2 regions of the Bradyrhizobium sp. cf659 genome follow, and region 1 is predicted to be linked to the other one. Evidence: riboswitches for the same ligand, from Rfam matches in the RefSeq annotation. Region 1 holds a riboswitch; the other holds the start of a gene.
What was found. Region 1 has a riboswitch for S-adenosylmethionine ahead of metX (homoserine O-acetyltransferase MetX). Riboswitches for the same ligand answer to the same signal wherever they lie in the genome.
Positions count from the first base shown of each region.

Region 2: linked by a shared signal. The riboswitch ahead of BM118_RS15210 (O-succinylhomoserine sulfhydrylase) and the one ahead of metX (homoserine O-acetyltransferase MetX) in region 1 are both predicted to bind S-adenosylmethionine.

Region 1 is NZ_FOQJ01000003.1:602,911-618,967, reverse strand. Features, by position in the region: gene BM118_RS16965 (M23 family metallopeptidase) at 497-2,560, shown strand; gene BM118_RS16960 (NHL repeat-containing protein) at 2,715-4,346, shown strand; gene BM118_RS16955 (hypothetical protein) at 4,439-4,705, shown strand; gene clpB (ATP-dependent chaperone ClpB) at 4,865-7,513, opposite strand; gene BM118_RS16945 (MOSC domain-containing protein) at 7,753-8,541, shown strand; gene BM118_RS16940 (TIGR02594 family protein) at 8,673-9,449, opposite strand; gene BM118_RS16935 (alpha/beta fold hydrolase) at 9,686-10,549, shown strand; gene BM118_RS16930 (saccharopine dehydrogenase family protein) at 10,574-11,653, opposite strand; gene metW (methionine biosynthesis protein MetW) at 11,801-12,463, opposite strand; gene metX (homoserine O-acetyltransferase MetX) at 12,478-13,680, opposite strand; SAM riboswitch at 13,774-13,853, opposite strand; gene BM118_RS16915 (chorismate mutase) at 14,069-14,917, shown strand; gene hisC (histidinol-phosphate transaminase) at 14,950-16,047, shown strand; gene BM118_RS16905 (prephenate/arogenate dehydrogenase family protein) at 16,044-16,057, shown strand, end outside.
Region 2 is NZ_FOQJ01000003.1:246,332-262,388, forward strand. Features, by position in the region: gene BM118_RS15195 (OpgC domain-containing protein) at 83-1,330, shown strand; gene BM118_RS15200 (SGNH/GDSL hydrolase family protein) at 1,330-2,109, shown strand; gene BM118_RS15205 (SGNH/GDSL hydrolase family protein) at 2,122-3,105, shown strand; gene BM118_RS15210 (O-succinylhomoserine sulfhydrylase) at 3,253-4,440, opposite strand; SAM riboswitch at 4,515-4,594, opposite strand; gene BM118_RS15215 (2'-deoxycytidine 5'-triphosphate deaminase) at 4,705-5,811, shown strand; gene BM118_RS15220 (hypothetical protein) at 5,936-6,988, shown strand; gene BM118_RS15225 (MATE family efflux transporter) at 7,218-8,663, shown strand; gene BM118_RS15230 (hypothetical protein) at 8,805-9,512, shown strand; gene BM118_RS15235 (hypothetical protein) at 9,617-10,108, opposite strand; gene BM118_RS15240 (SRPBCC family protein) at 10,237-10,638, opposite strand; gene BM118_RS15245 (VOC family protein) at 10,784-11,143, opposite strand; gene BM118_RS15250 (hypothetical protein) at 11,247-11,675, opposite strand; gene BM118_RS15255 (helix-turn-helix transcriptional regulator) at 11,737-12,576, opposite strand; gene BM118_RS15260 (methylated-DNA--[protein]-cysteine S-methyltransferase) at 12,586-13,164, opposite strand; tRNA gene BM118_RS15265 (tRNA-Gly) at 13,336-13,409, shown strand; gene BM118_RS15270 (hypothetical protein) at 13,673-13,915, shown strand; gene BM118_RS15275 (DUF4145 domain-containing protein) at 13,937-14,506, opposite strand; gene BM118_RS15280 (alpha/beta fold hydrolase) at 14,681-15,673, opposite strand; gene BM118_RS15285 (helix-turn-helix domain-containing protein) at 15,847-16,057, shown strand, end outside.

The DNA of each region.
Region 1 (16,057 bases):
CAGCGCATTAGCGAGGCCGTGAGAGCTTGCCCCGAAGCCGCGCGGCAAAAAATCTCAAAAAAAGTTCGCACCCCGGGGGCCTCCGGAGGGGCTCCGGAAGTGGCTTTGGGCGCCTCCCCGAGCGGCTCCCAGCGCCCACCCCTTCAGGAAACTTTTTCGATATTAGGCGCCGTACTTGAGCCACATTCCCGCGGCGTTCTGATAAGAGACAAGCTTGAATCGCGGGGATGCCAGTGGGGGCTGCCGGCGGTTTAGGTGGGGTCAGAGGAAGGCGATCATACGATGAAGCGTCCTTCTTCAGACATTCGAGAGACATCGAGAGATCTTTTTCCGCTTAGCTGTTCGTAATTTCGGCCGGCCCATCATCGGGGCCTTCTGACCGCGGACGCCTGTGCGGCTTGCCGTTTCCTGCGATGCCCCTGCAAGAGGGCGGCCAGGACAGGGCTCGAAACCGGGCTGGTATGGGCCTCTTGGGTCGTTGATTGGGGGACTTGGGTTGAACCACAGGACGTCACGCGGCGCTTATGGGCGTGAGACCGGGATCATCGATCTCGGCCACGAGCCGCCGCTTTCCGTCGATGGTTCCGAAGCTGCCGTCATCGATCGCCGTCGTGTTTCGGTACAATGGTTCAGCGGGACAATTCTGACCGGACTTTGCGGCGCAGCCCTGATCGGCGGCGCCGTTTTCGCTTCGCTCGACGGCGAGATGACCTTCGCCAAGGTGCCGGAGCGGGTCGAAGGCGCGCTGCGTGGTGCATTTGGCGCAGCTGATCGCGCCGCCACGCTGCACAAGAGCGACCGCCTGCCGCCGCCGAGCGAATCCACGGCCTCGCGCAACATCGTGCGCGTCTCCACGGTGGCCCGCGTCGGCAATCGCGACGTGATGCGGGTGCGCCCCTTCGTCCGCATCGCCGGCAATCTGTCGATGACGACGAGCGACCTGTCGGCGAAGATTCCACCGTTCAACGCCCAGCGCCTGCTCACCGACGTCGGCTCCGATCCGAAGACCGCCGCCGACGATCCCAACAACCCCGAAGCGGTCGAACCCGACGCCGAGGTCTCCTTCGTCACCAAGGACCTGTCGCCGGTGCTGCCGAAGGCCAAGATTTCCGCGGTGGTGGCGCTCGACGACATCCTGATGCGGGTCCGCGATGCCGCCAACTGGCGCGGCAATGGCGGGGTGCGCTACGCCTCGCTCGCCAACGCTACCGCCGACGTTTCCGGCGCAACCGGCGCGTCCGACGTCAAGATGGCCTACGCCACCGAAGTGTCGCCGTCCGATCCCTATGCCGGCTTCGAGACGCGCGTGGTGCCGGAAAACGTCACGCTGCTGCCGAAGACCAAGGAGCAGATCACCGGCGGCAATCCCAACGGCGAGCGCGTCCATCTGGTCAAGAAGGGCGACAGCGTCACCTCCGTCCTGCGCGATCTCGGCGCGACGGCCGACGAGATCAAGGCGATCGCCGCGACGCTCGGCCCGCGCGGCCGCGACGGCGGCCTGAAGGAAGGCGAGAAGCTCCGCATCCTGATGGCGCCCGCAAGCCCCGGCGCCCGGCTCCAGCCCTATCGCGTCGTGGTTGCAAACGACACCATGGTCGAGGCAATCGCGGCGCTGTCCGACCTCGGCAAATACGTCGCGGTCGACGTCTCCAGCATGAACACCGTCGCTGACGCCACGGCCAACGCCAACAGCGACGATGACGACGACGATGACGGCACCGGCGTGCGGCTCTACCAGAGCATCTACGAGACCGCGATGCGCAACAAAGTGCCGATGCCGGTCATCGACGACATGATCAAGATCTACTCCTACGACGTCGATTTCCAGCGCAAGGTGCAGCCGGGCGATTCCTTCGACGTGTTCTACGCCGGCGAGGACGAGGGCGTGACGTCGAGCGAAAAGAACGACGTGCTGTTCGCTTCGCTCACGGTCGGCGGCGAGACCAAGAAATACTACCGCTACCAAAGCCCTGACGACGGCGTGGTCGATTACTACGACGAGAGCGGCAAGAGCGCGAAGAAGTTCCTGGTCAGGAAACCCGTCAACAACGCGATCATGCGCTCCGGCTTCGGCGGCCGCCGCCACCCGATCCTCGGCTACGTGAAGATGCACACCGGCGTCGACTGGGCCACCGCCTACGGCACGCCGATCTTCGCCTCCGGCAACGGCGTGATCGAAAAGGCCGGCCCCGAAGGCGGCTACGGCAAGTATATCCGCATCAAGCATAACAACGGCTACGAGACCGCCTACGGCCACATGTCGGCCTTCGCCAAGGGCATGGAGATCGGCAAGAAGGTGCGGCAGGGCCAGGTGATCGGCTTCGTCGGTTCGACCGGCGCGTCGACCGGACCGCACGTCCATTACGAAATCCTGGTCAACGGCCGCTTCGTCGATCCGCTGCGCGTGAAACTGCCGCGCGGCCGCTCGCTGGAAGGCCCGATGCTCGCCGGCTTCGAGAAAGAGCGCGACCGGCTCGACGGCATGATGAGCGGCCGGGGCGGCGCCATCGCCCGTATCTCGGATGCGACCGGCGGACCGTTGCAGGTCACCAACCGGTAAGCCGAAAACCGGCCGACATCGACCGGATACCTTCATCAACACGGCTGAATGGGACGCTCTCGGAGCGATCTGCTTTACGGCGTCACAACGTCAAGTTTCGTTTGCCAAAGCCGCATGACGGGCGAATACTTTCCAAAAAATGGGAGGTCACGCCATGAACAACAGGCTTGCCTGCGCAGCCGTCGTTGCTGCGATCGTCTGCACCACGAGCGCATCGGCCCAGACAGTCCCGGAGACTTGGGAGGTCACGAAACTCGTCCCCGGTTCGGCGTTCCATGGCGTGCATGGGCTCGGGGTCGACAAGGCCGGCCATCTGTTTGCCGGCAGCGTCGCCGGCGCCATGCTCTACGAAGTGGACATCGCCGGTGGTACCGCCAAGGTTGCAATCCCGGCTCCGATCGGAATGGCCGACGACATCGCATTCGCGCCCGACGGCACCATGGCATGGACCGGCTTCTTGGCCGGCGATCTCTATTCGCGCAAGGGCGACGGCCCGATCAAGAAGCTCGCCTCCGGCCTTCCCGGCATCAATTCGCTGGCCTTCCGCAAGGACGGCAGGCTCTACGCCACGACGGTTTTCCTCGGCGACACGCTCTACGAGATCGACGTCGAAGGCGTCAAACCGCCGCGTCAGATCATGGAGAAGATGGGCGGCCTCAACGGCTTCGAGTTCGGTCCCGACGATAAGCTCTACGGTCCCCTCTGGTTCAAGGGACAGGTCGCCAAGGTTGACGTCGACAAGGCCGAGCTGACTGTCGTCGCCGACGGCTTCAAGGTCCCGGCCGCGGTGAATTTCGATTCCAAGGGCAATCTCTGGGTGGTCGACACCGCGCTCGGCCAGCTCGTTCGGGTCGATCCCAAGTCGGGCGCCAAGACCATGGTGGCACAGCTGAAGCCGTCGCTGGACAACCTCGCGATCGACGACAAGGACCGCATCTACGTCTCCAACATGGCCGACAACGGCATCCAGGAAGTCGATCCGGCGACCGGCAAAGCCAGGCAAATCATCATCGGCAAGCTCGCGCTGCCCGGCGGCCTCGGCGTCACCTCGGAAAATGGCAAGGATACGATCCACATCGCCGACGTGTTCGCCTACCGCACGGTGGACGGTGCGACCGGCGAGGTCACCGAGAAGGCGCGCATGCATGCCGCCGGCGTCACGCTCGAATATCCGATGAGCGCGACGGCGAAGGGCAACGACGTGGTCCTGTCGAGCTGGTTCACCGGCACGGTGCAGGTGATCGACGGCAAGACCGGCGCGACGCGCGACATGCTGCATGGCTTCCAGGCGCCGCATGATGCGATCGTGCTCGATGACGGCAGCATCCTGGTGGCCGAGCTCGGCACCAAGTCGCTGGTCCGCGTCAGCGGCGAACACAGCAAGGATCGCACCACGCTGATCGGCGGCCTCGAGGGCCCGGTCGGCCTCGTCGGCGGATCGCGTGGCGAGGTCTATGTCACCGAAGCCTTTGCGGGTGTCGTATCCAAGATCGAGGGCAACGGCGAAAAGACCGTGGTCGCCAAGGAGCTGAAAATGCCCGAGGGCATCGCACGCACCCGCGACGGCAAGCTGATCGTAGCGGAAGTCGGCGCCAGGCGATTGATCGAGATCGCCCCGGAGAGCGGCAAGATCACCGAGATCGCGGCCGACCTCCCGATCGGCCTGACGGGCGCCCCCGGCGGCCTGCCGACCCACGTCCCGACGGGCGTGGCGGTCGGCGCCTCAGGCGTGATCTACTTCTCGTCCGACATCGAGAATGCGATCTACAAGGTGGCGAAGAAGTAGCGTCCGCCGAGCAAGGTTCGGCAGCGATGGAACCGGGACACGGCTTCCCGGTTACACGCTGACGGGAAGCCGACCAGCAGGAGGATCGCCCCATGACGCGGCTCTCACGCGACGATGTCATCAAGGCCGTGGATCGGGCCGACGACGTCACCATCGCCCAGATCATCGGAACCGGCGCGACCGTCGAGGAACTCGCAGAAGCCCAGGCCTGGCTCGCCAATGACGAGCCGATGATCAACGACCTACGTCCGCTGGCGCAAGGCCGCGTGCGCGAGCTTGTCGACATCCTGTCGGAGCTCGAGCAGGAGGACGACGAGCAAGGCCCGGCCGCCCCCGGCTCGGCGTCCGCAATCAGCTAGGAGCGATCAGCTTAGGTATATACCTGAGCACCCACCTCTCCCCACCGGGACGATGGTGAGCATCTCGACTCCGACAAACCAGCCGACTGACCAAAATAAATCGTCCCGGAGAGGACGGACCTCTCCGGGACGATCTTGCCTGGCGGCGAGCGCCAATGATCAGTTCAGCTTCCGCTTCGTCACGGGCGCCTCGAACTGCGCGATCTCCGCGGTTTGCGGTGCCTTGCCGTTGAAGGTCAGCACGTTGCCTTCGGACGAGATCGCGACGTTGTCGCCGTCCCTGACGTCGCCGGCCAGGATCATCTCGGCGAGCGGATCCTGGAGGTAGCGCTGGATCACCCGCTTCAGCGGCCGTGCGCCATAGGCGGGATCCCAACCCTTGGCCGCGAGCCAGTCGCGGGCTGCAGCATCGAGCGTCAGCACGATCTTGCGATCGGTCAGGAGCTTCTGGAGCCGCGCGAACTGGATCTCGACGATCCGGCCCATCTCGCTCCTCTGCAAACGATGGAACAGGATGATCTCGTCGACGCGGTTGAGGAATTCGGGACGGAAATGTCCCCGCACCATTCCCATCACCTGCTCGCGGACGGCCGAGGTGTCTTCGCCCTCGGGTTGATTCACCAGGAACTCCGAACCGAGGTTCGAGGTCATGATGATCAGCGTGTTGCGGAAATCGACGGTACGGCCCTGGCCATCGGTCAGGCGGCCGTCGTCGAGCACCTGCAACAGGACGTTGAAGACGTCAGGATGCGCCTTCTCGATCTCGTCGAACAGCACGACCTGGTAGGGCCGGCGCCGCACCGCTTCGGTGAGCGCGCCGCCCTCGTCATAGCCGACATAGCCCGGAGGCGCGCCGATCAGCCGCGAGACCGAATGCTTCTCCATGTACTCGGACATGTCGAGGCGGACCATCGCGGTCTCGTCGTTGAACAGGTACTCCGCCAAGGCTTTGGTCAGCTCGGTCTTGCCGACGCCGGTCGGTCCCAGGAACATGAACGAGCCGGTCGGGCGGTTCGGGTCCTGCAAGCCCGCGCGCGAGCGGCGCACGGCGGTTGCGACCGCACGCACGGCCTCGGCCTGGCCGACGACGCGGGTGCCGAGCTGCTCCTCCATCTTCAGGAGCTTCTCCTTCTCGCCTTCCAGCATCTTGTCGACGGGCACGCCGGTCCAGCGCGAGACCACCTGCGCGATGTGGTTGGCGGTGACCGCCTCCTCCATCATCTCGCCGGAGTTCTGCGTTGTATTGTCCTTGGCCTCGATGTCGGCAAGCTTCTTCTCGAGCTCCGGGATCCGGCCATAGGCCAGCTCGCCGGCCTTCTGAAATTCGCCGCGCCGCTGGGCGTTGGCAAGCTCGACGCGCAAGCTGTCGAGCTCGGCCTTCAGCTTCTGGGCATCGGAGAGCTTGTTCTTCTCCGCGCTCCAGCGCGCCGTCAGCGCCGCAGACTTCTCCTCGAGCTCGGCAAGGTCCTTCTCCAGCGTCTGGAGCCGGGTCTTGGAGCCGACATCGCTTTCCTTCTTCAGCGCCTCCTGCTCGATCTTGAGCCGGATGATCTCGCGATCCAGCGAATCCAGCTCTTCCGGCTTGGAATCGACCTGCATCTTCAGCCGCGCCGCGGCCTCGTCCATGAGGTCGATCGCCTTGTCCGGCAGGAAGCGGTCGGTGATGTAGCGGTTGGACAGCGTCGTGGCGGCCACGAGCGCGGAATCGGTGATCCGCACGCCATGGTGCTGCTCGTACTTGTCCTTCAGTCCGCGCAGGATCGAGATGGTGTCCTCGACCGAGGGCTCGCTGACGAAGATCGGCTGGAAGCGCCGCGCCAGCGCCGCATCCTTCTCGACGTGCTTCTGGTACTCGTCGAGCGTGGTCGCGCCGATGCAGTGCAGCTCGCCGCGCGCGAGCGCCGGCTTCAGCAGGTTCGATGCGTCCATCGCGCCGTCGCCCTTGCCGGCGCCGATCAGCGTGTGCATCTCGTCGATGAACAGGATGAAGGTGCCCTCGCTCCCGGTCACTTCCTGGAGCACGGCCTTCAGCCGCTCCTCGAACTCGCCGCGGTATTTCGCGCCGGCAATCAGCGCACCGAGATCGAGCGAGAGCAGCTTCTTGTCCTTCAGGCTCTCCGGCACGTCGCCATTGACGATGCGCAGCGCGAGGCCTTCGGCGATGGCGGTCTTGCCGACGCCGGGCTCGCCGATCAGGACGGGATTGTTCTTGGTCCGGCGCGAGAGCACTTGAATGGTACGGCGGATCTCCTCGTCGCGGCCGATGACCGGGTCGAGCTTGCCGTCGCGCGCCGCCTGGGTCAGGTCGCGGGCATATTTCTTCAGCGCGTCATAGGCGTTCTCGGCGGTCGCCGAGTCGGCCGTGCGGCCCTTGCGCAGCGCCTCGATGGCCGCGTTGAGGTTTTGCGGGGTGACACCGCCCTTGTTGAGGATCACGCCGGCCTCGCTGGTCTTCTCCAGCGTGAGGCCGAGCAGCAGCCGCTCGACGGTGACAAAACTGTCGCCGGCCTTCTCGCCGGCCTTTTCAGCGGCATCGAAGGTGCGGGCCAGCTCGGGCGCCAGATAGATCTGCCCGCCGCCGCCAGAGACCTTCGGCACCTTGTTCAGGGCGTCCTCGGTCGCCTTCAGAATTGCGCGGGAATTGCCGCCGGCACGGTCGATCAGACCGGCAGCGAGCCCCTCATTGTCGTCCAGGAGGACTTTCAGGACGTGCAGGGTCGAAAACTGCTGGTGCCCCTCGCGCATCGCAAGCGACTGCGCCGACTGGATGAAGCCCCTGGATCGTTCGGTATACTTCTCAATGTTCATCTTTTCTGTCCCTCGGCCTGCCCATGGAGCCCTCTAAGGCACTCCACACGGCATCTTCATTGGGTTTACAATTACCGCATTGACGTTTCTCAACCGGTAACGGTCGTCATTTACCGACGCTGCCGCCGGCCTGAGGCAGATGTGGGAAGCAGCTCGCGGGAGCGAAAGAGGCGAGTTCACAATTTCGTGCGCTGTTTGGCCGGCTTGGCGCCAGGAGGTCGAATCCCCTAAGTAGCGGCATGACAGCCAGCCAGACCGCCGAAATCACCGATCTCTACCGCTACCCGATCAAGGGCCTGACGCCGGAGCGCCTGTCCCGCGTCGCCTTGCGGCGAGGGGAGACCCTGCCTGCCGACCGCCGCTACGCCATCGAGAACGGCCCGAGCGGGTTCGATCCCGAGGCGCCGGCCTGGAAGCCAAAAATCCAGTTTCTGATGCTGGCGCGCAATGAGCGGCTGGCTTCCCTCGACAGCCGGTTCGAGGACGCGACCAACCGCCTGACCATCCGCAAGGACGGCCAGATCGTCGCCAGCGGCGATCTGGAGACCGCCGCCGGGCGCGCCGCCATCGAGCGCTACTTCAGCGAGAACTTTCAGCCCGAGCTGAAGGGCCCGCCCAAGGTTCTGTCGGGCCGCGACCACAGCTTTTCCGACGTCGCCCGCAAGGTCGTGTCCATCATCAATCTCGACAGTGTCCGCGCGATCGAGGCCATGCTCGGTGGCACCGCCGTCCACCCCCTGCGCTTCCGCGCCAATCTCTACGTGAAGGGCTGGCCGGCCTGGTCCGAGCTCGACCTCGTCGGCCAGACGCTCGCGATCGGTCAGGCCCGGCTGCAAGTGGTCAAGCGCATCGTCCGTTGCCCGGCCACCAATGTCGATCCGCAGACCGCACAGCGCGACCTCGAAATCCCGCCGACGCTCTCGCGCCATCTCGGCCACATGGATTGCGGCATCTATGCCGAGGTGATCGCCGGCGGCGAGATCGGCGTGGGCGATGCGGTCGCGGTGGAAGAGCCGAAGCTGGTGTGAGCTTCGTAGGGTGGGTTAGCCGAAGGCGTAACCCACCACTTCTGTCACCACAGAAACCAAAGAGGTGGGTTACGCCCGCGGACCGCGCTTCGCGCGACCGCGAGCTAACCCACCCTACGCAGCTGTCACCTTCAGTTCGGCATCACATACGCATAGATGCGGCCGCGCGAGACCGGGGCCTCGCGGACGCGGTTGCCGTTGTTGCCGGAGATCATGATCGGATTGCCCTGCGCGTCGACGCCGGTGATGATTCCGACGTGGCCGCCCCGGCCGCCGCGCGACATCACCGCGATGGCACCGACCTGCGGGCCGGAGACACGCGTGCCGTAACGCGCGAACGAATTCGCCATGTCCGAGCCGGTGCCATGGTGGCCGGTTTTCTCAAGCACCATGTTCATGAAGCGCGCGCACCACAGGCTGCCGCGCCCGGTCGGGTTGCCGCCGAGATAGCGGCGCGCCTCGGACACGAGGCCCGATCCGCCGCCGAAACCGCCGCTCATACCCATGTTGCCGGCTTCGCCAGTGCTGCTCTTGTTGACAGCGTAGCTGATGTTGGCAGCGCGGCTCACTTTGCCAGCGCGGCGCATGTTTCCGCCGATGCCCATGTCACCGCCGCCCACGTAGCGCATGTCACCCATGCCGCCGCTGTTGGCGTTCGGATCATAACTGGCCTGGGTGTTCATGAATCCGCCGGCCTGCAGCTGCGCCGCGCTGCGCTCGAAGCGCGAGCTGCGGGCCTGGTGCCGATAGTGATGATATCTGCTGGCGTGATGCACGTAAGCGTGCCGCTCTGCGCTATGACGATGTGGCCGTGCCGAGGCCGGAGAAACAAACGCGGCGACCGCCGCAAAGAAGAGCGCCAGCGCGACAACACAACGCGACAGGCGAGACGCAAACAACTCGAACATTAGTCATCCTTCGTTGACACCCCCACTTCCCAGCCGGCCCGTGCGCGGCCGACATCCGCCGGGCCGTAAAGCTTCCGGATGTGGCGAGAACAAGACGCCGCGCATCGGCGCGAATTAACGCTTCGGGGAGTTGTTGCGATGATTTTGTGTCGATGCAGGTCTGTTGCCGCCGCATTGCGGACAACAGCATTAACTGCAATTCTCGAAACCACGGCTTGAAGAGAGGGAAACGGTTAATGCCCCACGCCACGACCAGGGACGACGTCCGCATCTATTTCGAGGAAGCGGGCCACGGAACGCCGATCATCTTCCTGCACGAATTCGCGGCCGACTACACCAATTGGGAGCCGCAGATGCGTTACTTCTCGCGCGGCCACCGCTGTATCACCTATTCGGCGCGCGGCTACACGCCGTCGGACGTGCCTGAGGGCGAGGTCTACACCTACACGCATTTCTACACCGACGCGCTCGCGGTGCTCGATCATCTCAAGATCGATCGTGCGCATCTCGTCGGGCTCTCGATGGGCGCTTATTCATCGCTTCAGATCGGACTGAACGCGCCGCAGCGTGCGCTGTCGATGACGCTCGCCGGCGTCGGCTCAGGCTCGGAGATCGAGACTCTCGACGCCTGGCGCAAGCAATGCCGCGCCAATGCCGAGCAGTTCGAGACGCTCGGCTCCACGGAGGTGGCAAAAGTCACGCGCGAGGCGCCGAGCCGGATTCCCTTCCTGGTCAAGGACCCGCGCGGCCACGCCGATTTCTACGCCGCGCTGGCGCGGCACGATGCCAGGGGATCGGCGAGCACCATGCGCGGCTTCCAGGGCGGCCGTCCCTCTATCTACACGATGACGAACGCGATCCGGGGCGCCGCAACGCCGGCGCTGGTCATCTGCGGCGACGAGGACGATCCCTGCGTCGGGCCGAGCCTGTTCTTGAAGAAGCATCTTCCGGCCGCGGGCCTCGCGATGTTTCCGAAGTCGGGGCACGTGCTCAATCTCGAGGAGCCCGCGCTGTTCAACGAGACCGTGGAGCGGTTTGTCACACTGGTGGAAGCGGGAAGATGGCCGGCACGCGATCCGAGGTCGCTGCCGGCCGGCTAGGCGCGCCCCCTTGATCGGCGCGCATCAGCCCGTTGGAAACTCAACGCGCAACCCGTTCTTGGCCAGCCTCGCGAAGAACGGACCGGGCTCGATGACCTGCTCCGGCATCCACGCGCCGGGTTCGGGCACCCTTCTTTCGATCAAGGCACGCGCCACTCCGGAAGCACCGGCGGCGGCCGCATCAGCCTGGGTACGGCCATGGAGGATCGCGCACTGTGTCGATCCATTGTGCGTCACATCCACGCGCAGCGCGAAGCGCGCTCCATCGCGCGAGGGGCGGTCGCGCCGTGTCTGCGCGATGCGGTGACGGATCGAATCGATCGACAGCAGGCGTCGGGCACCGGTTTTCGAGAGAACCGCGAGCAAGCCAGCGAGCCAGGACGGCTCGATTGCGAGCCGCGTGCGCACCGAATTCGCGCCCATGGTTCGCGGATAAAGAACCTGGTCCGAGAATGGGAAGAGATAGGCGGAATGGACGCCAACGGGTGGCCCGAAGTCGACGGCACGGGGCTCGCTGAACGGCGAGGCGCGGACATCCCGTCCGTCGACTCTGATATCGAACGGCATCGTCAGCTCTTGCAGAAAATAGTCGAATGAGGCCGGTCCGCTGACGTCGTTCGCGCCGAGCAGCAGCGCGGTCTCGATGTCATCGCAGCCTCCCAGCCTGTCTGCGAGGGCGCGTACAATCACACTGGAGATGCCGGGGACGATTCCGGTTCCGAGAACGACGCGGGCTCCCGCGGCCCGAGCGGCCGCATCAATGCTCTCATAGGCCGCACCACGCCCAAGCTCGGTCAGATGCGGCGTGATGTCCGTGTATGCGAGGCCGCGAGCGATCGACGCATGCAACACCGTGCGGCCAGGCTGATCGATGCAGCTGATCACGGCGGTCACGCCTTTCAGCGCTGCGGCGATCGATTGAGGATCGAGAATATCGATCGCGCGGCCGCGAACGCCATGTCCGATCTCGACGGCACACGCGTTGGCACGCGTCAGATTGCGGCCACCGACCACGATCCGTTCCGGATAGTCCGGAGCGAGGTCCAGCGCGATGCGGCGACCAACGACGCCATAGCCGCCAATGATGAGAATGTCCTGATGCATGCCCGTTCGACCCACCCACGCCGAACAAGCCTAATGCCCGGTGCCTTGGGAAGGTTGACCTGCGTCAACGGCAAAGCCTCGCGGTCACGCGGATGCGTGCGTCCGCAGCCGGGCTCGACGTCGTGCCGTCCCGGAATGACGGAGGGATTACTTCCCTCCGCCGCGTGTCAGCAGAAACACCCCCTGCTCGCCGAACATGTTCCACACCCACCAGGGCAGGTTCAGCGGCACCGGGCGGCCATAGAGATCGAGCGCCACCGAGCGTTCCATCTTGACGTTGATCTCGTCGCAGAGCTCGACGAAATCCTTGATGGTGCAGAAGTGGATGTTGGCGGTGTCGTACCAGGTCGCCGGCAGGTTCTCGGTGCGCGGCATGTGGCCGCCGATCAGGAGTTGGAGCCGCATCTTCCAGAAGCCGAAGTTCGGGAACGACACGATGGCGCGGCGACCGATGCGCAGCAGATTCTCCAGCACCACACGCGGCTGCCGCGTCGCCTGGAGCGTCTGCGACAGGATCACGTAGTCGAAGGCATCATCGGGATAGTTCACGAGGTCGGTATCGGCGTCGCCCTGCACCACCGCGAGGCCCTTGGCGACGCACCGGTTGACGCCCTCGCGCGACAATTCGATGCCGCGGCCGTCGATGCCGCGGGTCTCCAGAAGCTGGAGCAGGTCGCCGTCGCCGCAGCCGACATCGAGCACCTTCGAGCCCGGCTTGACCATTTCGGCAACGAGCAGATGGTCGGCGCGAAAATGACCTGATCGCTCCGAGTCAAGGCCGCCCAGCGGCAGCACTTCCTGCACTGACATCCTGGCCACCCTCGTTAGCTGTTCTTGCCGTTGAGTCCGCGCGCCTTGCCTGCCGATTCCAGGAAGGCGCGGGCGATGTCGAAGAATTCGGGCACGTCGAGCAGGAAGGCGTCATGGCCGCGATCGGTCTCGATCTCGGCAAACGACACCCGCGCGCTCGACGCATTCAGCGCATGCACCAGCGCGCGCGATTCCGAGGTCGGAAACAGCCAGTCGCTGGTGAAGGAGACCACGCAGAAGCGCGTCTTGATGCCGGTGAACGCCTTCGCCAGCACGCCGCCATGGTCGCCGGCGATGTCGAAATAGTCCATCGCGCGCGTCAGATAGAGATAGGAGTTGGCGTCGAAGCGCTCGACAAAGGACGAGCCCTGGTAGCGCAGATAGGACTCGACCTGGAAGTCGGCGTCGAACGAGAAGGTCGGCAGATCGCGGTCCTGCATGCGCCGGCCGAACTTGCGATGCAGCGCGGCGTCGGAGAGATAGGTGATGTGCGCCGCCATCCGTGCAACCGCGAGCCCACGATGCGGATGGATGCCGTGATCGGCATAGCCGCCATTGTGCCAGTCGGGATCGGCCATCACGGCCTGGCGGCCGAGCTCGTGAAAGGCGATGTTCTGCGCCGAGTGCCGCGTCGAGCAGGCAATCGCCAGTGCGGAATACACGCGCTTGGGGTAGGCCGCCGTCCATTGCAGCACTTGCATGCCGCCCATCGAGCCGCCGACCACAGCGAATAGCGTGTCGATGCCGAGCCGGTCGATCAGCATCGCCTGCGCGCGAACCATGTCGGGGATGGTGATGACCGGGAAATCCAGGCCCCACACCTTGCCGGTCGCAGGATTGATCGAGGCAGGCCCGGTCGAGCCCATGCAGCCACCGATGACATTGGCGCAGATGATGAAGTATTGGCTCGGATCGAGCGGACGGCCCGCACCGACCAACGTTTCCCACCAACCGGGCTTGCCGGTGACGGGGTGCACATTGGCGACATGCTGGTCGCCGGTCAGCGCATGGCAGATCAGGATGGCGTTGGAACGATCGGCGTTCAGCTCGCCATAGGTCTGGTAGGCGATCTGGAACGGGGTGAGATCTATGCCGCAGTCGAGCCGCAGCGGCTGGTCGGCGCCGAAATGCACGACCTGCGAGCTCGGATGATCCACCTCATGCGACCGTTCATCGGCACTGATCGCGGGACTCGGAAGCGATGTGACGCCAACCATCTCTGACCATCGACCTCGTTTGCGATCGGACTTCAGACCGCCACTGACATCAGGCCATAAAAAACCCGGCCTGAACGATAGGTTCGGCCGGGATCGGAAGCGTCCCCGGCCTGTTTAGCGAGTTTTTTAACGTGGCTGCAAGCCGGCCGGCTCAAATGACCACGGAACAGGCAAAACTTAGCGGCTTGGACGGTTTTCGTCAAGATACGGTCCGGATTAACCAAATTCGTCCTGTCGCGTCGGCCGAAAGGGCCCAATTTCCCTTTGCATTTCTCTTTGCTTTCGCCGCTCCGACTGCCTAATCAAGACATCGACCGCAGCGGGTCCGACCTTACTGATCTACTTGGCCGACCCGCATTGGAACGCCTCTCAACAGCACTTGCCAGATATGTCCCAACGTCCGCCCGCGCCACCATCGCTGCAGGAATTGCGCAAGGAGATCGACGCGATCGACGAGGGCATGCATCGCCTCCTGATGCAGCGCGGCGACATCATCGACCGCCTGATCCAGGTGAAGCAGACCCAGGAGGTCGGCTCTGCGTTCCGGCCGGCGCGCGAGGCCGACATGATGCGGCGGATCGTGGAGCGCCATCGCGGCATCCTGCCGCTCGACACGGTCGAGAGCATCTGGCGCGTCATCATCGCGACGTTCACTTACGTGCAGGCACCGTTCGCGGTGCATGCCGACATCTCGGTGAGCGAGCCCGCGATGCGCGATTCCGTGCGATTCCATTTCGGCTTCACCGTGCCTTACGTCGCGCATTTCAGCGCGCAGGCGGCGGTCGAGGCGGTGGCGAAATCCAAGGGCGATCTGGCGCTGGTCTCGGCGACTTCCAGCCGCACCCCGTGGTGGCTGGAGCTGGAAGCCGAAGGCGCACCGAAGATCATCGCGCGGATGCCTTTCGTCGAGCGCGCCGACCATCCGGCCGCGCTGCCCGTGTTCGCGATCTCGCGCGTCGCCGACAGCGCCCTGGTGACGGAGGTGGAGACCTTCAGCGTGCGTGTCTCGGGGTGGAATGCCGAGATCGCGCGGGCGCTGTCGCCGCTCGCCGACATCGTGGCGGTGCCCGATACCGCCTTCGACGGCGCGGCGCTGCTGGTCTCGGTCACGGGCGCGAGCAGCATCGACAAGATCAAGGCTGCCCTGATCGAGGCGGGGGCCTCGGTGCGCTCCACGGCCCTCGTCGGCAGCCACGCAACGCGCTATACGGTGCCCCCGACCGGGTCGAAATCGTAAGTCACGAGCCGCCTGCCATTCCGGAGTTGAAGATGTCCCGCCCCGTGCCGAACCCCGGCATTCTCGATATTGCGCCTTACACGCCCGGCAAGAGCCCGGTGCCGGAACCGGGCCGCAAGGTGTTCAAGCTCTCGGCCAACGAGACGCCGTTCGGTCCCTCGCGCAAGGCGATCGAGGCCTTCAAGAACGTGGCTGATCATCTGGAAGACTATCCGGAAGGCACCTCCCGCGTGCTGCGCGAGGCGATCGGCCGCAGCTTCGGCCTCGACCCCAACCGCATCATCTGCGGCGCGGGCTCGGACGAGATCCTCAACCTGCTCGCCCACACCTATCTCAGCCAGGGCGACGAGGCGATTTCGACCACGCACGGCTTCCTGGTCTATCCGATCGCGACCATGGCGGTCGGCGCCAGGAACGTGATCGCACAGGAGACCAACTTCACCTGCAACGTCGACGCCATCCTCAAGGCTGTGACGCCGAAGACGAAGCTGGTGTGGCTCGCCAATCCGAACAACCCGACCGGCACCTATATTCCGTTCGACGAGGTTAAGCGCCTGCGCGCCGGCCTGCCCTCGCACGTGCTGCTGGTGCTGGACGCCGCCTATTCCGACTACGTTTCCCGTAACGACTACGAAATGGGGATCGAGCTCGTCGCCACCACCGAGAACACCGTGGTGACCCACACCTTCTCCAAGATCCACGGCCTCGCCGCGCTGCGCATCGGCTGGATGTTCGGCCCCGAGCACATCATCGACGCGATCAACCGCATCCGCGGTCCGTTCAACGTGTCGACGCCGGCGATGTATGCCGCGGTCGCCGCGATCGAGGACACCGCGCATCAGGCGATGTCGAAGCAGTTCACCGAGACCTGGCGCAACTGGCTCACCGAGGAGATCGGCAAGCTCGGGCTGAAGGTGACGCCGAGCGTCGCCAATTTCGTGCTGATCCACTTCCCGACCGACAAGGGCAGGACCTCGGACGAGGCCGATGCCTTCCTGACCAAGCGGGGCCTCGTGCTGCGGGCACTGAAGAACTACGGCCTGCCGCATTCACTGCGCATGACCATCGGCACCGAGGAGGCCAACCGCCTCGTCGTCGACGGTTTGCGCGACTTCATGGCCGGCAAATGAGCGTACAGCC
Region 2 (16,057 bases), 360 kb from region 1:
TCTGGCCGCTTTGCGAGACGACGGCCGGACCGGTACACTCCTTTTTTAACGTCGCGATTTGCGCGAGGGTTTTTTGGCCCCGATGACCATTGCCGACCAAGTGACGGGATCGACGATCGCGGGAGCAAAGCCTGTGGACGCAAAGCCGCGTGCGGCCGCGCCGGCCATCTCGCTGCCCGCCATCGGCGAGCGCGAGCTCCGGCTCGACCTGTTCCGCGGCCTCGCGCTGTGGCTGATCTTCATCGACCATCTGCCGACGAGCCTGCTGACCTGGTTCACGATCCGCAATTACGGCTTCAGCGACGCCACCGAGATCTTCATCTTCATCTCCGGCTACACCGCCGCCTTCGTCTACGGCCGCGCGATGCTGGAGAGCGGCGTCGTCATCGCCACCGCGCGCATCCTGCGCCGGGTCTGGCAGATCTATGTCGCCCACGTCTTCCTGTTCACGATCTTCCTCGCCGAGATCTCCTACGTCGCGACCAGCTTCGAGAACCCGCTCTACACCGAAGAGATGGGCATCATGGACTTTCTCAAGCAGCCCGACGTCACCATCGTGCAGGCGCTGCTGCTGCGCTTCCGTCCCGTCAACATGGACGTGCTGCCGCTCTACATCGTGCTGATGCTGGCGCTGCCCTTGATCCTGTGGTCGATGAAGTGGAAGCCCGATGTCACGCTCGGCCTCTCGGTCGTGCTCTACGCGGTCACCTGGGAATACGACCTCTACTTCTCCGCCTATCCGAACGGCTTCTGGGCGTTCAATCCGCTGGCCTGGCAATTGCTTTTCGTCTTCGGTGCATGGTGTGCGCTCGGAGGTGCGCGGCGCATGTCGCGTATTCTGGCTTCACCGGTGACGATGTGGATCGCGATCGCCTATCTCGCGGCGGCGTTCTACGTGACGCTGACCTGGTACCTGCCGCAGCTCTCGCATCTGATGCCGAAGCGGCTCGAGCAGTGGATGTATCCGATCGACAAGACCGATCTCGACGTGTTGCGCTTCACGCATTTCCTGGCGCTGGCCGCGCTCACCGTGCGCTTCCTGCCGCGGGACTGGCCGGGGCTGAAATCGCCCTGGCTGCGGCCGCTGATCCTGTGCGGCCAGCATTCCCTGGAGATCTTCTGCCTCGGCGTCTTCCTGGCCTTCGCCGGTCATTTCATCCTGGCCGAGGTCTCCGGCGGCGCCGTCATGCATGCGGTGATTAGTCTCTCCGGAATCCTGATCATGTGGGGCGTCGCCTGGGTGATTTCGTGGTACAAGCGCGTAGCTGACAAGAGCGGTGCGAAAACCAAAAACGCCGTCGGCAACGCCGATATGGCGGGAGGGGGCTGATGAAGGCGAAGGTTCTCCTGAGCCTGATCCTGCTATGTGGTGGCCTCGCCGCGCCTTCGGCGCGCGCGGACGATGCTACGTCGGCCGCTCCGGCCGCACCCGCAGCCTGCGAATTGCCGTCCTATCTGCTCACCAGCGAAAGCCAGCTTCCCAAGGTCGCCGATGCCATCAAGGCCGGCAAACCGCTCGAAATACTGGTCATCGGCAGCCGCTCGACCACGATTCCGGCCTCCGAGGACGCTTCCTATCCGGCGCGCATGCAGGCCATTTTGAAGGACAAGCTGCCGCCGTCGGAACCTGTGCACGTCTCCGTAGAAATACAGAGCAAGAAGACGGCAGAGGAGGCGGCCGCCAGCTTCGTTAAGCTGATGGAAGCAAAAAGGCCTACTTTGGTCATCTGGCAGACCGGGACCGTGGATGCTATCCGAGCAATCGATCCCGACGATTTTCGCGGCGCGGTGACCGAAGGGGTTTCCGCATTGCAAAATGCAGGGGCTGACGTCGTGTTGATGAACTTGCAATACAGCCCGCGTACCGAAACCATGATCTCGGTGCCGCCCTATCTCGACAACATGCGAGTGGTGGCACAGGAGCACGACATCCCGCTGTTCGACCGTTTCGCGATCATGCGGCAGTGGAACGATCAGGGTCAGTTCGACCTGTTCAGTCCGTCCCGCGGGCCTGAGCTGGCGAAACAGGTCCATGATTGCCTTGGCCGGGCGTTGGCACAGTTCGTGATCGAAGCTGCTCATCTGGGGCCGACCCAGCAGCAAAATTGAGGTCTAGCGTTAATGAGTTCTCTCCGCCCTTTTCGCCTGACAGCATGGCTGGCTGCGCCCGCGGCGGCGCTTCTGGTGCTGACGCCCGTTTCGCAGTCGCGCGCGCAGGCGCAGGCCGCGCAGGCGACGCCCGCGCAGTCGAATAATCCTGCTTCCGCTTCGCCCTCCCAGACCACCGTCGCCGCGACGTCCCCCGAACAGCGCGGCCTCACCGCGCGCGCCATCGACAAGGTGAAGCAGGTCGCCAAATCTGCCGGCGACGTCTTCAACCGCGTCCCCTGCCTGCCGCCGAAGGGCGGCTCGAAGGCGATGGGTTCGCTGCCACATGTCGCGAACAAGCTCGTCGCCGGCAAGCCTGTCGTGATCGTCGCATTCGGCTCGTCGTCGACCGCCGGCTATGGCGCGAGCTCGCCCGATTTCAACTATCCGAACCGTCTCGCCGCGCAGCTGCGCCGGCAATATCCGACCGCCGACATCACCGTCATCAATGCCGGCGTCGGCGGCGAGGACGCGCCCGAGATGATGAAGCGCCTCCAGAAGGAGGTGATCGACGTGCATCCGGATATGGTGATCTGGCAGGTCGGCACCAACGCCGTGCTGCGCAATCTCGATCCCGGCGACACCGCCAAGATGGTCGAGGACGGCATCTCCCGCATCCAGGCCGCCGGCGGCGCCGATATCGTGCTGGTCGATCCGCAATATTCGCCGGCCGTCAACCAGCGCAAGGAGAGCGCCGGCAAGATGGTGAAGCTGCTCGGCAAGGTCGCCGAGCTCCGTCACGTCGGCATCTTCCCGCGCTTCGAGGTGATGCGCGACTGGCACGAGAACCAATCGATCCCGGTCGAGAGCTTCGTCATCGCCGACGGCCTGCACATGAACGATTGGGGCTACGCCTGCTTCGCCCAGCTCCTCGGCGACGACATCATCCGCTCCGTCGGCCAGATCAGGCTCGGAGTCAACGTGCCCGGGGATGTGCGGGCGTACCGGCCGATGTAGGCTCGGTGCCGTAGGGTGGGTTAGGCGAAGCCGTAACCCACCATGCATCAACGATTGCGGAACGAAGTTGGTGGGTTACGCCGAGCAGATGCGCTTCGCGCATCTGCAGGGCTAACCCACCCTACGAGTGCGAGTGCATGGCTCCTCTCACGCCTTCTCCAGCGCCGCCGTCAGATCCTCGATCAGATCGTCCGCATGCTCGAGCCCCGCGGAGAAGCGGATGAAGCCCTCGCTGATGCCGAGCGCGGCGCGGTCTTCCGGCTTCAGGCGCTGATGCGTCGTGGTGGCCGGATGCGTGACCAGGCTCTTGGCGTCGCCGAGATTGTTCGAGATCTTCGCAAGCTTGAGCTCGTTGAGCACGCGGAACGCGGCCGCCTTGCCGCCCTTGACCTCGAAGCCGACCAGCGTCGAGCCGCCGCGCATCTGCTTCTTCACCAGCGCTGCCTGCGGATGATCGGCGCGGCCGGGATAGATCAGCCGCGAGATCTTGGGATGGCTCGCCAGCACCTCGGCGATGCGGGCCGCGGTGTCGGTCTGCGCGCGCACGCGCACGGCCAGCGTCTCCAGGCCCTTGAGCAGAACCCAGGCGTTGAACGGCGAGATCGACGGCCCGGTCTGGCGCATGAAATTGTGGAGGTGCTCGGCGATGAAGGCTTCCGAGGACAGGATGATGCCGCCGAGGCAGCGGCCCTGGCCGTCGATGTGCTTGGTCGCGGAATAGACCACGACGTCGGCCCCTAACGCGAGCGGGCTCTGCCAGATCGGGGTCGCGAACACGTTGTCGACGACGAGCCGCGCCCCGCCCTTGTGCGCGATCTCGGCGATCCCGGGGATGTCGAGCACGTCGAGCGTCGGATTGGTCGGGCTCTCCAGGAAGAACGTCTTGGTGTTCGGTCGCAACGCCCGCTGCCACTGGTCGAGATCGAGGCCGTCGACCAGCGTGGTCTCGATGCCGTAGCGCGGCAACAGGTCCTGGATGACGTAGAGGCACGAGCCGAACAGCGCGCGGGAGGCAACCACGTGGTCGCCGGCCTTCAGCGGCGCCAGGATCGCGGTCGTCACCGCGGCCATGCCGGTCGCGGCCGAACGCGCCGCCTCGGCGCCCTCGAGCTCGATCATGCGGCGCTCGAACATCGCGATGGTCGGGTTCGAATAACGCGAATAGATGAAGCCGGGATCCTCGCCCTTGAACCGCGCCTCGCACTCCTCGGCGCTGTTGTAGACGTAGCCCTGGGTCAGAAACAGCGCCTCCGACGTCTCGCCAAATTGCGAGCGCAGGGTGCCGGAATGGACCAGGCGGGTTTCGGGACGGTAAGCAGCAGGCGACTTCGACATAGGTACCTCCGACATGACCGTCTCGTCGAAAACGGTCACAAAAAAACCGGCCTGGATATATCCACGGGCCGGGATCACAGAGGTCCCCGGCCTGTTTAGCGACTTATTTAACGTGGCTGCAAGCCGGCCGGCTCAAATCACCACGGGATAAGTGATGCTCATATTCCGCAATGGCCTTTCCGTCAAGGCGTCCATCGGATAGCCGTAAAAGGCTAGTATTTCCCACATGTCCGGCTGCGTTTGACCCCTGACGAGGACCCCCGGTTGAGTTTCACGATTGCCGCCGACGCCAATGGCATCCTGCCCGACCGCATGATCGCGGCGATGGCGGAGGGCGGCCTCATCCTGCCCGCCTACGATTTCGTCGAAAGCCAGATCCAGCCGGCGAGCCTCGATTTGCGCCTCGGCGACATCGCCTATCGCGTCCGTGCCAGCTTCCTGCCCGGTCCCGGCGCCACGGTGGCCGAGCGTATCGACGAGTTGAAGCTGCACGAGTTCAGCCTCGCCGACGGCGCGGTGCTGGAGACCAACTGCGTCTACATCGTGCCGCTGCTGGAAAGTCTCGCGCTGCCGCCGGAGATCGTCGCGGCCGCGAACCCGAAGAGCTCGACGGGCCGGCTCGACGTCTTCACCCGCGTGATCGCCGACGGCACCCGCCGCTTCGACATGATCGGCGCCGGCTATCACGGTCCGCTCTATGCCGAGATCAGCCCGAAGACGTTTCCGGTGCTGGTGCGCGAGGGCTCGCGCCTGTCGCAGGTGCGCTTCCGCACCGGTGACGCCATCCTCAATGCCGACGAGCTCGATGCGCTGCATGCGTCCGAGCGCCTCGTCGATATCGACGATGCCGATCTGTCCGGCGGCGTTGCCGTCTCCGTCGATCTCTCCGGCGAGAAGGGAAGCGGCTTCGTCGGCTACCGCGCCAAGCGCCACACCGGCGTGGTCGATGTCGATCGCCGCTCCGGTTACGCGGTCGAAGACTTCTGGGAGCCGATCTCGGCCCGTCCCGACGGCAGCCTGATCCTCGATCCCGGCGAGTTCTACATCCTCGCCTCGAAAGAGGCCGTGCAGGTGCCGCCCGACTTTGCCGCTGAGATGGTGCCGTTCGATCCCCTGGTCGGCGAATTCCGCGTGCACTATGCCGGCTTCTTCGATCCCGGCTTCGGCTATGCCGGCGCCGGCGGGCTGGGATCGCGCGCCGTGTTAGAGGTGCGCTCGCGCGAGGTGCCGTTCATCCTCGAGCACGGCCAGATCGTCGGCCGTCTCGTCTACGAGAAGATGCTGGCCCGCCCCGACGCGATGTACGGCCAGCGCATCGGCTCGAATTACCAGGCGCAGGGCTTGAAGCTCTCGAAACATTTTCGGGTGTAGCCACATCCCCCGCCGTCAATACTGGATCGCCTGCCTTCGCGGGCGATGACGCCGAGCTTGTGGCGTGTTGCGCCGCCCCATCCGCGATGACACACTCCCGCAAAACAACAAGCCGGGAGTGAACATGACCGCCGCAGCCGACTCCGCGCAGGAAGCCCAATGGAAGCGCTGGCGCGCGGTCGCCGATCTGTATCACGCCTACTTCACCGGCCTCATCCTGACCGTGGTCACGCGGCGCGGCACGGCGGATGCCGCGGAGTTCGTCTTCCGCGTGTTCCGTCGCCAGCAGCAGGAGCGCTTCCTGCCGGGGCTTGAGAAGCTCGGCCTCAGCCATCTGCCGCCGGCGGTCGCGGCTGCTCAATATCACTATCTCTCCAACTGGATCGGCGGCGTACATGTCGAATACATGTATGAGAGCGACGTTAAGGCCTGGATCCGCTATCCGCCGCCGCGCTGGATCTGGAAGGGCACCGCGATCTGCGGCGTGCCGGGCGAGGTCTCTCGCGCGATGCTGCGCGGCTGGCACGCCAACAATGGCGTCGCGCTCGGGGATCTGCGCCTCGGCTTCGTCTGCACCAAGCAGAGCGTCGACGGCCAGGATGGGCTCGAAGGCTATTACCATCAATACGACCATCCGCTCGAGCTCGACCAGCGACTGGTGTTCGCGCGGCACCTCGAAGCGCCGCTGTTCGACGCGAAGACCGCGCCGGCGCTGCCGGTCGCGAGCTGGCCGAAACCGCGGCTGGAAAAAGCCTACCGCAACTACGCGATGGAATATGTCCGCACCGCCGCGCCCGTGATGGTGCAGCTGTTCGGCCCGGAGGACGCCGGCTATCTGCTGCATCTCACCGGCAGGCTGATCGGGATGCAGTATTTCGACGAAGTCGCGGCGGCGCTCGCGATGAGCCGCGGCGGCGCGAGGGAATTCGCATCGTTCCTGGACGCGTTGTTCGCCGCGCAGGATGATGCCGCCGAGACGGCGCAGTCGGAAGGCACCTTCGAAATCCGACAGCAGAGCTGGAAGCTGATGGACGACGTCGCTGATTATCACGGCGCCTGCGCCAAGGTGCTGGAGGGATTGTTCGAAGGGCTGGCTGCGGGGTGCGGGCGGCACATCGGCGTGCATATACGGCCGGCGGCAGGCGGGCGGCCGCCGCTGGTCTGGACAATCGAATAGTCGACGGTGTCGCCGCACGCTTCGCCTCTCCCCGCGTGCGGGGAGAGGGAGAAGAGCCGCAATTCCACCCACTGAAATGCGCTGCCGCAGGGCACGCCTGCATCAGGCGCAGGAGGAATCGCTACGCGCCGTGCTAACAAGCCTCTCGCCGCGCCTTATGCGCGAAGAAATTTATTGGCACACCTAGTCATTGCCGCGCCGCAAATGGCGCTCGTGCCCGGGAGAGGACATGTCCGACATCGCCGAAATCCCGGTCGATGAACAAGAACGCCCGCTGCCGCCGCCCCCGCGTCCCGTGAAGAGCGCGCTGGTGGACGGGCCGATCCTGCGCACGCTGCTCTCCCTCGCCTGGCCGAACGTGATCGCGCTGTCGGCCGGCACCTGTACGGTGATCGCTGAGACCTCCTATATCGGCCGGCTCGGCGTCGAGGCGCTGGCCGCGATGGCGCTGGTGTTTCCGACAGTGATCCTGACCATGACGATGTCGGGCGGCGCCATGGGCGGCGCGGTGGCCTCCGCCATTGCTCGGGCGCTTGGCGCCGGCGATCGCGAGCGCGCCGGCACGCTCGCAGCGCATGCGCTGCTGATCGGCATCAGCTTCGGTCTCGTTTTCATGCTGGGCATGCTGATCTTCGGACCCAGGGTGCTCGAAATGCTCGGCGGCCGCGGCGATGTGCTCACGCATGCGATCGCCTACACGCAGGTGTTTTTCGGCGGCGCCGTGCTGCCCTGGCTGCTCAACACCATGGCTGGCGTCTTGCGCGGCACCGGCAACATGAAGCTGCCCTCGTTCCTGATCCTCAACTCCGCGGCCTGGCAGATCCTGCTCGGCGGCACGCTCGGCCTCGGGCTCGGGCCGGTGCCGCAGTTCGGCATGCGCGGCGTCGCGGCCGGCGCGTTGATCGCCTATTCCTTCAACATCTGCATCATGGGCTGGTACCTGTTCTCAGGACGCGCGCGGATCGCACCGAAGCTGCGCGGCTTGCGCATCCAGTGGGCGATGTTTTTCGACATCCTGAAGGTCGGCGCCATCGCCTGCTTCTCGCCGCTGCAATCGGTGCTGACGATCTCGATCTTCACCCACATGCTGGCGAAGTTCGGCACCGCGATCCTCGCCGGCTACGGCATCGGTGCGCGGCTCGAATTCCTGCTGACCTCGATCGCTTTCTCGTTCGGCATCGCCTCGGTGCCGATGGTCGGCATGGCGGTCGGCGCCGGCCGCATCGCGCGTGCCCGGCGCATTGCCTGGATCGCGGGTGCGAGCGCGTTCGTCGCCGTCGGTGCGCCGGCATGTCTCGTCGCGCTGTTCCCCGATCTCTGGGTGAACATCTTCACCGACAGCGCGACCGTGCGCGCGACCAGCCACCAATATCTGTCGACGGTGGCGCCGTTCTACGCCTTCATCGGGCTCGCCTCGACGATGTATTTCTCCTCGCAAGGCGCGGCCAAGGTGATCGGCCCGGTGCTGGCGCAGACCGCGCGGCTGACCTACATCTCGGCGACCGGCTGGTGGCTGTCGACGCATGAGGCCACCGCGCAGAGCTTCTTCTGGCTGGCCGCGAGCTCGATGGTCGTGCTGGGCCTGCTGTCGTGCTCCAGCGTGGTGGTGACCCGCTGGGGCCCGCGCGTGAGCAAGTCCGCAATCAAGCCGGCTCTTTCGGCCGCGGCCGATTAAGGCGCGCGCCGGATTTTTGTTTCTGAATGTTTCCATCGGTTACCTGGCAATGCCGGGTAACCGAAGCTGCGCCATGCCGAAGGCTCCGCGCCAGCTCCTGGCGACAACTTCGCCGCGAGTCCATCAGCACGGAAAGCCACCATGACCTCGATTTCGGCGCTCTCCTCCCACCATCACCGGCCATCGCCGTTGCAGCGGCTGCAGGATGAACTGCAAGCGGAAGTCAGTTCCGGCGCGATCAGTTCGTCCGATCAGTCGGCGCTGTCGTCCGCGCTCAGCGACATCGATTCCGCCTTGCAATCGGGTAGTGCGAGCGATCAGTCCAGCGGCAGCGGATCGTCGCCTGACGCTATCAAGTCCAAGATCGACGATCTCATCCAGAAGGAAGTTTCGGACGGCAAGCTGACCGACCAGCAGGCCACCGAGCTGCAGGGTATTTTCAAGGCGGCGTTCTCCCAGGGACCGGGCGGGGCAGGTGGACCGGAAGGACCAGGCGGACCGGCGCCCGGCGGGCCTCCTCCCGCCAACGCCACGGACAGTTCGTCAAGCGGCAACTCGGTTGTGGACATGCTTCAGCAATTCCTGGATTCTCTGAAGAGCCTGCTCACGGATTCGACCTCGTCCAGCACGACGGGATCGAGCGGCACGACGGATGCGAGCGAATCTTCCTCGACCACCGCCACGGACAGTTCGTCGAGCGGCAAGTCGGCGACGGACCTGCTTGAACAATTTCTTCAGTCACTGAAGAACTCGCTCACGGATCCGACCTACAGCGCGGCGCAATCGAGGGATCAGACGAATGCAAGCGACCCGTCGATTTCCGGCGTCCTCATCGACGATCGGATCTGATATCGGCGACGCATCATAGGGCTTGCCTCGGCGCAACCGTCCTTCGAGCCCCCCGAAGGGTGGTTGCTTCGTTGCTGCTATTGCCAGCAACGACGCTGCGCGATCTAGCGATGCCGGTGGCGGCGATGGCCGCCACCGCCGCCGGCATTGGCGAGCCGCATCAATTGCGGGATCATCGCCATCATCTCGCCGCCGCCGGAACCGCCGAGCATGCCCATGATGTCGCCGCCGCCCATGCCGCCGAGCCCCGTCGGCATATAGCCGCCACCGCCCATCGGCGTGTAGCCGCCATAATTGGGCGCACCAAAGCCGCCGCCGAGATTGCCGCCGCCGAGGCCACCGAAGCCGCCGCCGCCGTTCTCCATCATGCGGCTCATCATCGGACCCATGGTCTGCATCAGCATGGCGAAGCGGCGCTTGCCCATCTTCGCCTTCATCATCTCCAGCATCGGCGCCATCTGGGTCATCATGTCCTCGCCGCCGGCACCTCCGCCGCCACCGAAGCCCGCGAGCTGCGCCTTCGCCGGCGAGCTCGCGACCGAAAACAGCAGCAGCACGGCGGCTGCCTGACAGATCACCTTGTCCGCACCTCTCATGGCATGCTCCTCGCGTGCGTGGCTTCACCGGGAGAGTGGAGCCGACCGGACGCACGCGGCCATGGTTACGGTCGAGGAGAGGAGGGCTCTGTGAGAAAAATCACAGAGCTGCGGGGCCTGGGCCGCCGTTAAGCTGCAGCGGGCGGAAACGCCTTGTGCAAGGCGATCACGGCCTCCCTGGTTTGCTCCTGGACGTAAGCCGCAAGCTCGTTCGGCAGCATGTCGATGGTCCAGAGCAAACGGCTCTTGCCGTCGCCGTCGGCGATCACCTGCACCGAGGCGCTGTAGTGCTTCAGCCGCTCGTTGGCGATCGCATAGACGAGACGCTGTCGCGCATCATTGCAATCGACCAGCACCTCGCGCGCAACGGAGCCGTTGGCGAAGGTGACGATACGCGCATCGCCATCGAGCGTGCAGGCCGTGACGAAGCCCGGCACCAGCCGCCGGTGCAGCGCGCCGAAATCGCGCACCGCGTCCCAGACGTCGCGGGCGGGGGCATTGAGGGGGACGTCGTTGTGGATGGAGGCCATGAAGGTGTCCTTGGTTTCGATAGGTCGTTGCCATAAGCACCGTCATTGCGAGCGCAGCGAAGCAATCCAGAAATCTTTCCGCGGAAGCAGTCTGGATTGCTTCGTCGCAAGAGCTCCTCGCAATGACGGAGCGAGTGGTTAAAGCTCACGTACAAACCGCCTCGACATTGTTGCCGTCCGGATCGATCAGAAACGCCGCGTAATAGGTCGGGCTGTAATCCTTGCGCGGGCCGGCGCCGCCATTGTCGCGGCCGCCGCTCTTCAGGCCCTCGCTGTGGAACGCCTTGACCGCGTCATGATTTCCGGCGCGAAACGCGATATGCGCGCCGTCGGCCTTCCGCCCCTTGTTCAGGTGCAGCCACAGCGCCGGCTCGCCCTTCGGCCCGAAGCCGGCATAGCCGTCGCCGCTCGAGCACAGGACGTAACCGAGCGGCGCCAGCACCGCCGTGTAGAAGCGCGTGGCGGCATCGAGATCGGCTACGCGAAGTCCGATGTGGTCGTACATGTTCGTCTCCATTGCAAAGCGCGCCGCGAGTGGCGCACGCCGGAGACGAACCTAGTCAATTGAGGGCAGGCCGCTCTTGGAGAATCTTGCGCATCCGCCCCGGCTAGTTCGCCGGTGCCTCTTCCTGCCACCGGATCACCCGTCTCAGATGATAGACCTGAACCCACATGTTCGCTCCAATCACGCTGATCGTTGCGACGATCAGGGCTGTGAGCTTTTGCGGGGCATGAAGGGCGAGGACGAGCAGGAACGCGGAAAGGGCCGCCGTGACGCCGAAGCTGAACCAGAGCCCAATGAGGCGTGGTGCAAACCAGGCCGGCCGACCGTCGCTGTCCCACTGCATCGGAATCCTGCGCAAGCTGATCTGGCGGCCGTAATAGACGGCACAACCCGCGATGAAGGCGAGGCCGACGGCAAGCGCGATCAGCGTGGCCGCAATCACGTCACTCGAGGCACTGTTCATCTGCCGGTTCGCCGCGTTGAAGGGGCGCCGAATCGCCCTTTGGTTGTAATACCGCGCGATGTGCCGCAAGCGCCAGCGCGTCGCGCCTGTCTGGTCAACAGACTGTTACCTGCGATGCGGCCGACGTGTCTCAGTTGAGGACGAGGCGTTCCCCGAAGATCCTGCGCTCGCCCTTCGACGCCTGCCGGAACTTCGTCGGCGACACGCCGGCGGCGCGATGGAAGGTGCGGACGAAATTGGAGAGATCGCCGAAGCCGACGTCATAGGCGACGTCGGTGACTGCGATGTCGTCGTCAGTGAGCAGGCGCGCGGCGTGTCGCAGCCGCGAGCGCACCAGATATTGATGCGGGGTGACGCCGAGCACGGCCGAGAACAGCCGCAGGAAATGGAACGGGCTGAGTCCCGCCTGCCGCGCGGCCTGTTCGAGGTCGACCTCGGCATGCGAGTTGGCGTCGATCCACAGCGCGGCTTCGACTGCGCGGCGGCGGTCGCGTGCGGTGGGCGTGGCCAGCTTGCGCGCCTTGCCCGAGACGACGTCAATGAAGCGGCCGGCGAGGATCTGGCCGATCTCGTCGAGGCCCAAATCGCTGTTGCCATCTGCCGCCGTCTGGGCGAGCTCGCCCAGCACCATCAGCTCTGGCAGCGGCGGTGTCGCGCCGACCTTCCAGATCTCGCGCCGTCCCCCGAGGGCATCGACCAGGTCCTCGCTCAGGAAGAAGCCCAGGCAGACGTCGCCGCTGACATGCTCATGCGTGCACGTGTATTCCTCGCCGGGCGCGCCGACCAGCATCGAGCCTGCCACCAGCTCGAAGAAGCCGGCGCGGCAATGGCAGCCGAAACTGCCGGAGCGCACATAGGCGATGGAATGGCCGGTGCGGCACTCCGGGAACGGCTTGTCGTCCGGTCCTGCATCGCAGCGGAACTCGGAGACCGTCATCGAGCGCGTCGTCAAAAGCGTGGTTGCATCCATGCCACCTATCTAGGTGGAGGGCCTCGGTGGGGCAACGGGCAGCAGCACCTCGAACAGCGTCTTGCTGGCGACCGGATGGGCGCCCTCGAGCGCCAGCAATCGCCGCTTGGAGATCACCCCGCCATAGGGCGAGAGCCGGTCGGTGTAATTGCCGGCCTCCAGCACACGGTGGCAGGGCACGATCAGCATGTAGGGATTTTTCGCGACCGCCTGCGCCACCGAATGCGCCGCGCCGGAGGCCCCCAGCGCCTTGGCGATCTCGTGATAAGTGCGCGTCTCCCCGCGCGGGATCGTGCAGGTGTACTCGTAGACCCGCCGGTTGAAGCCGGGCACGCCGCCGGCATCCAGGCTGACATCGGAAAAGTCGGGATCGTTGCCCTGCAGCAGGCTCACGATGCCCTCGATCGCAAGCTCGGCATTCAATGGAGGCTGCTGCTCGCGCGCCTCGGGATGGACCGCGAAGATCCGGCGGCGGGTGTCGATCTCCCGCGCCTCCGGCAATTGCACGGCCACGACGCCGGTGCTGCTCCAGATGATGCCGCAGCGCCCGATTGCCGTGTCGAATATCGCGTAGCCACGCCCCACCATGCACACGCCCCACTCAGTGCACGCTTCTCCCCAGACACGAGATCATAACACCGCCACAATCCGGCGCACCTGGAATCTTGCCAGGACGTTAACAACCGTCCGGCTAGGTGCGCCAAACCGCTTGGCGAGACGCGCCGTCTCGGCTAATCAGGACGGGCGCGGAGCGCATCCGCGGGCGTAGTTCAATGGTAGAACGGCAGCTTCCCAAGCTGCATACGAGGGTTCGATTCCCTTCGCCCGCTCCAAAGCCCTTTGAAACAAGGGGTTTCTCGCACTCGCAAGTCACTGAATTGCGCTGCACTTCTAGGCTTATGTGGATACCGCGATCATTGATTTGACTGTGGTTTCTCGGTCAAGCGAGGCCGATTCTGGAGCCAAAACGAGCCAAAAATTCTGTCCCCATCGAGACGTTGCGCACATCAAATCACGTGAGAGAATGAATGCATATTAGCTAGTCCGTTCGCGTGTGGCCCTACTGACTAGCGGGGCCACGTTCGAGCGCAAACTTATGAAGAAGACAGAAATTGGTAAGACGAAATTGGAGGCCCGTGCGCTGGAGCAGAAGAAATTGTTTCAGTCAGTTATCAAGATGATCGCGATCGATAAGGCAGTCGCCGCATTTGGCGAAAAATCGGTCAAGTGGGCGATAAATAAATATCTTACATCGGTTCGCGAGAAAGATCGCCTTATCCGCGAAAGATCTACCGCGGAACAGCGGATTGCAGAATTGAATAGGAAGCTAGGTGTATGAGACTCGCAACAAAAACGTCGACTAGGAGGTCATAAGAGCGAGGTGTAATCGTGGAATGATCTGCTCCGCCAGACCACGAAACCGGTAGGCATCTTCATCAGTAAACGATGTAGTTGTGCTCGGGTGCGCAGCGGCGTTACCGATCACACGCAAGTCATCGACTAATGCAAACGTATTGGAATCAATTGCATCGGCGTTCTTAAGTTCGCGGATCATAGTCCACATGCCGCGGTATGGCTTTCCCGGCCATCGCGCATCCGCGAGTGCGCGGATTGATTCTTCAATGGAACTACGCAGGTCTAAAATTGCAGCGCGCGGTGAAATAGCCACAAGCTGCTCAAATTTATTCAACTCTTCCGCGGATGCTTTCTTTGGCTCTGCCCCTGGGGGAGGTGGCGGCAGTTGAGCAGCCTCTTTCTCAGCCTGGTCTAGCTTAAATGATATTTCGACATCCTTGTACTTGGCGCGTAGCTGCGGAAGCAATTCCGTCAGCTTCTCGCGAAACAACCAAACCGCAGCAACAAACGCCACCGGCCACGCCAAAGAAACGATCGATTGCACAATCGATGAAATAAACTGAAGCCAATCCATTCACGCCCCCATGAATGGACCGCACCATAGTGCCTCATGGCTCCCCGTGCAAAACCGCAAAAAGGCGGAGCCAAAAAAGAGCCAAAACCCCGGTAACGCATTGACTTGACAGGGAGCCATAAATGTTTCCCAAGCTGCATACGAGGGTTCGATTCCCTTCGCCCGCTCCAGGCTTCAGTTCGGCAGGCTTCGTAGAAACTCGACGATCGCCGCGTTCACCTCCGCCGGCCGCTCCTGCTGCGTCCAGTGTCCACAGCCCGGCAGCATCCTGATCTCGCGCAGTTGCGGCACAAACTGCTTCATGTTGGCGAGGAGCTCGGCGGTGCCGGGGAAGGCGAGGACCATGTCGTGGTCGCCGGCAATGAAGAGTGAAGGCACCGTCACCTTCACACCCTCGAAGGCCGCCATCAGCTCCCAGTTGCGATCGATGTTGCGGTAGTAGTTGAGCGGTCCGCGAAATCCGCTGCGGGCAAACTCGGCGCCGTAATAGTCGAGGTCGGCAGAGCTCAGCCATGATGGCAGCGGCACCTGCACTTTCGGCAACATGCCGTCCTTGCGCGAGACCATGCCGACGCCGACGGTCCTGCCGGCGCGCTCGGCATTGGCGCGGATCGCCGCCGCCCCTTCGCCGGAGCCGCCATAGAGCATGGCGCCGAGCGTTGCGCGCGGATCCCGTTCGAACTCCGCTTCGGCGACCCCCGGCTCCTGGAAGTACAGCTGATAGAACTGCGCATCCGCGGTCTGCGGCATGACGCTCGTCGGCCGCACCGGAGCGCGCGGCCGATAGGGCACGCTGAGGATGGCGGCGGCGCGGAAGCGATCGGGCCGCAGGCGCGCCGTGTGCCAGGCGATCGTCGCGCCCCAGTCATGCCCGACGATGACGGCGTCCTTCGCCTCGAAGGCGTCGAGCACGCCGACGAGATCGCCGACCATGTGGAGGATCGTGTACTGGTCGATCGCGTCGGGCCGGTCGCTCTTGCCGTAGCCACGCATGTCGGGCGCCACCGCGTGGTAGCCGGCCGCCGCCAACGCCTCGAGCTGGTGGCGCCAGGAGTACCAGCCTTCCGGAAAGCCGTGGCAAAGCAGCACCATTGGCCCCTTGCCCTGCTCGGCGATGTTGAGGCTGATACCGTTGGCCTTGATCGTCCGCTGCGTCGGCTCGCCCATCTCGCCGCCTCCCGATCATTTGTGGTTGGGGCGCATCCTAATCGGCCCTGCGAGCTCTGCAAAGATTCTAATATATTAGACTGCCGCTCGCGGCGTTCGCCTCCGTCCGCGCTAAGCTCCCTCTCGCCCTGATGGGTGCGGTCCTCGTGTCGGGCAATGTTCGGATGAAGACCATGGACCAGCAGAAACTCGATCGCGCGATCGGTCGTCGCTTGAAGACCCTGAGGACGCAGGCGGGCATGACGTTGAACGAACTGGCGGCGCGCTCCGGCGTCAGCCGGGCCATGATCGGGCGGGTGGAGCGGGCGCAGAGCAGTGCGACGGCTTCGCTGCTCGGCAAGCTCTGCGCCGCGCTCGACGTGTCGCTCAGCGACGTGGTCGCGC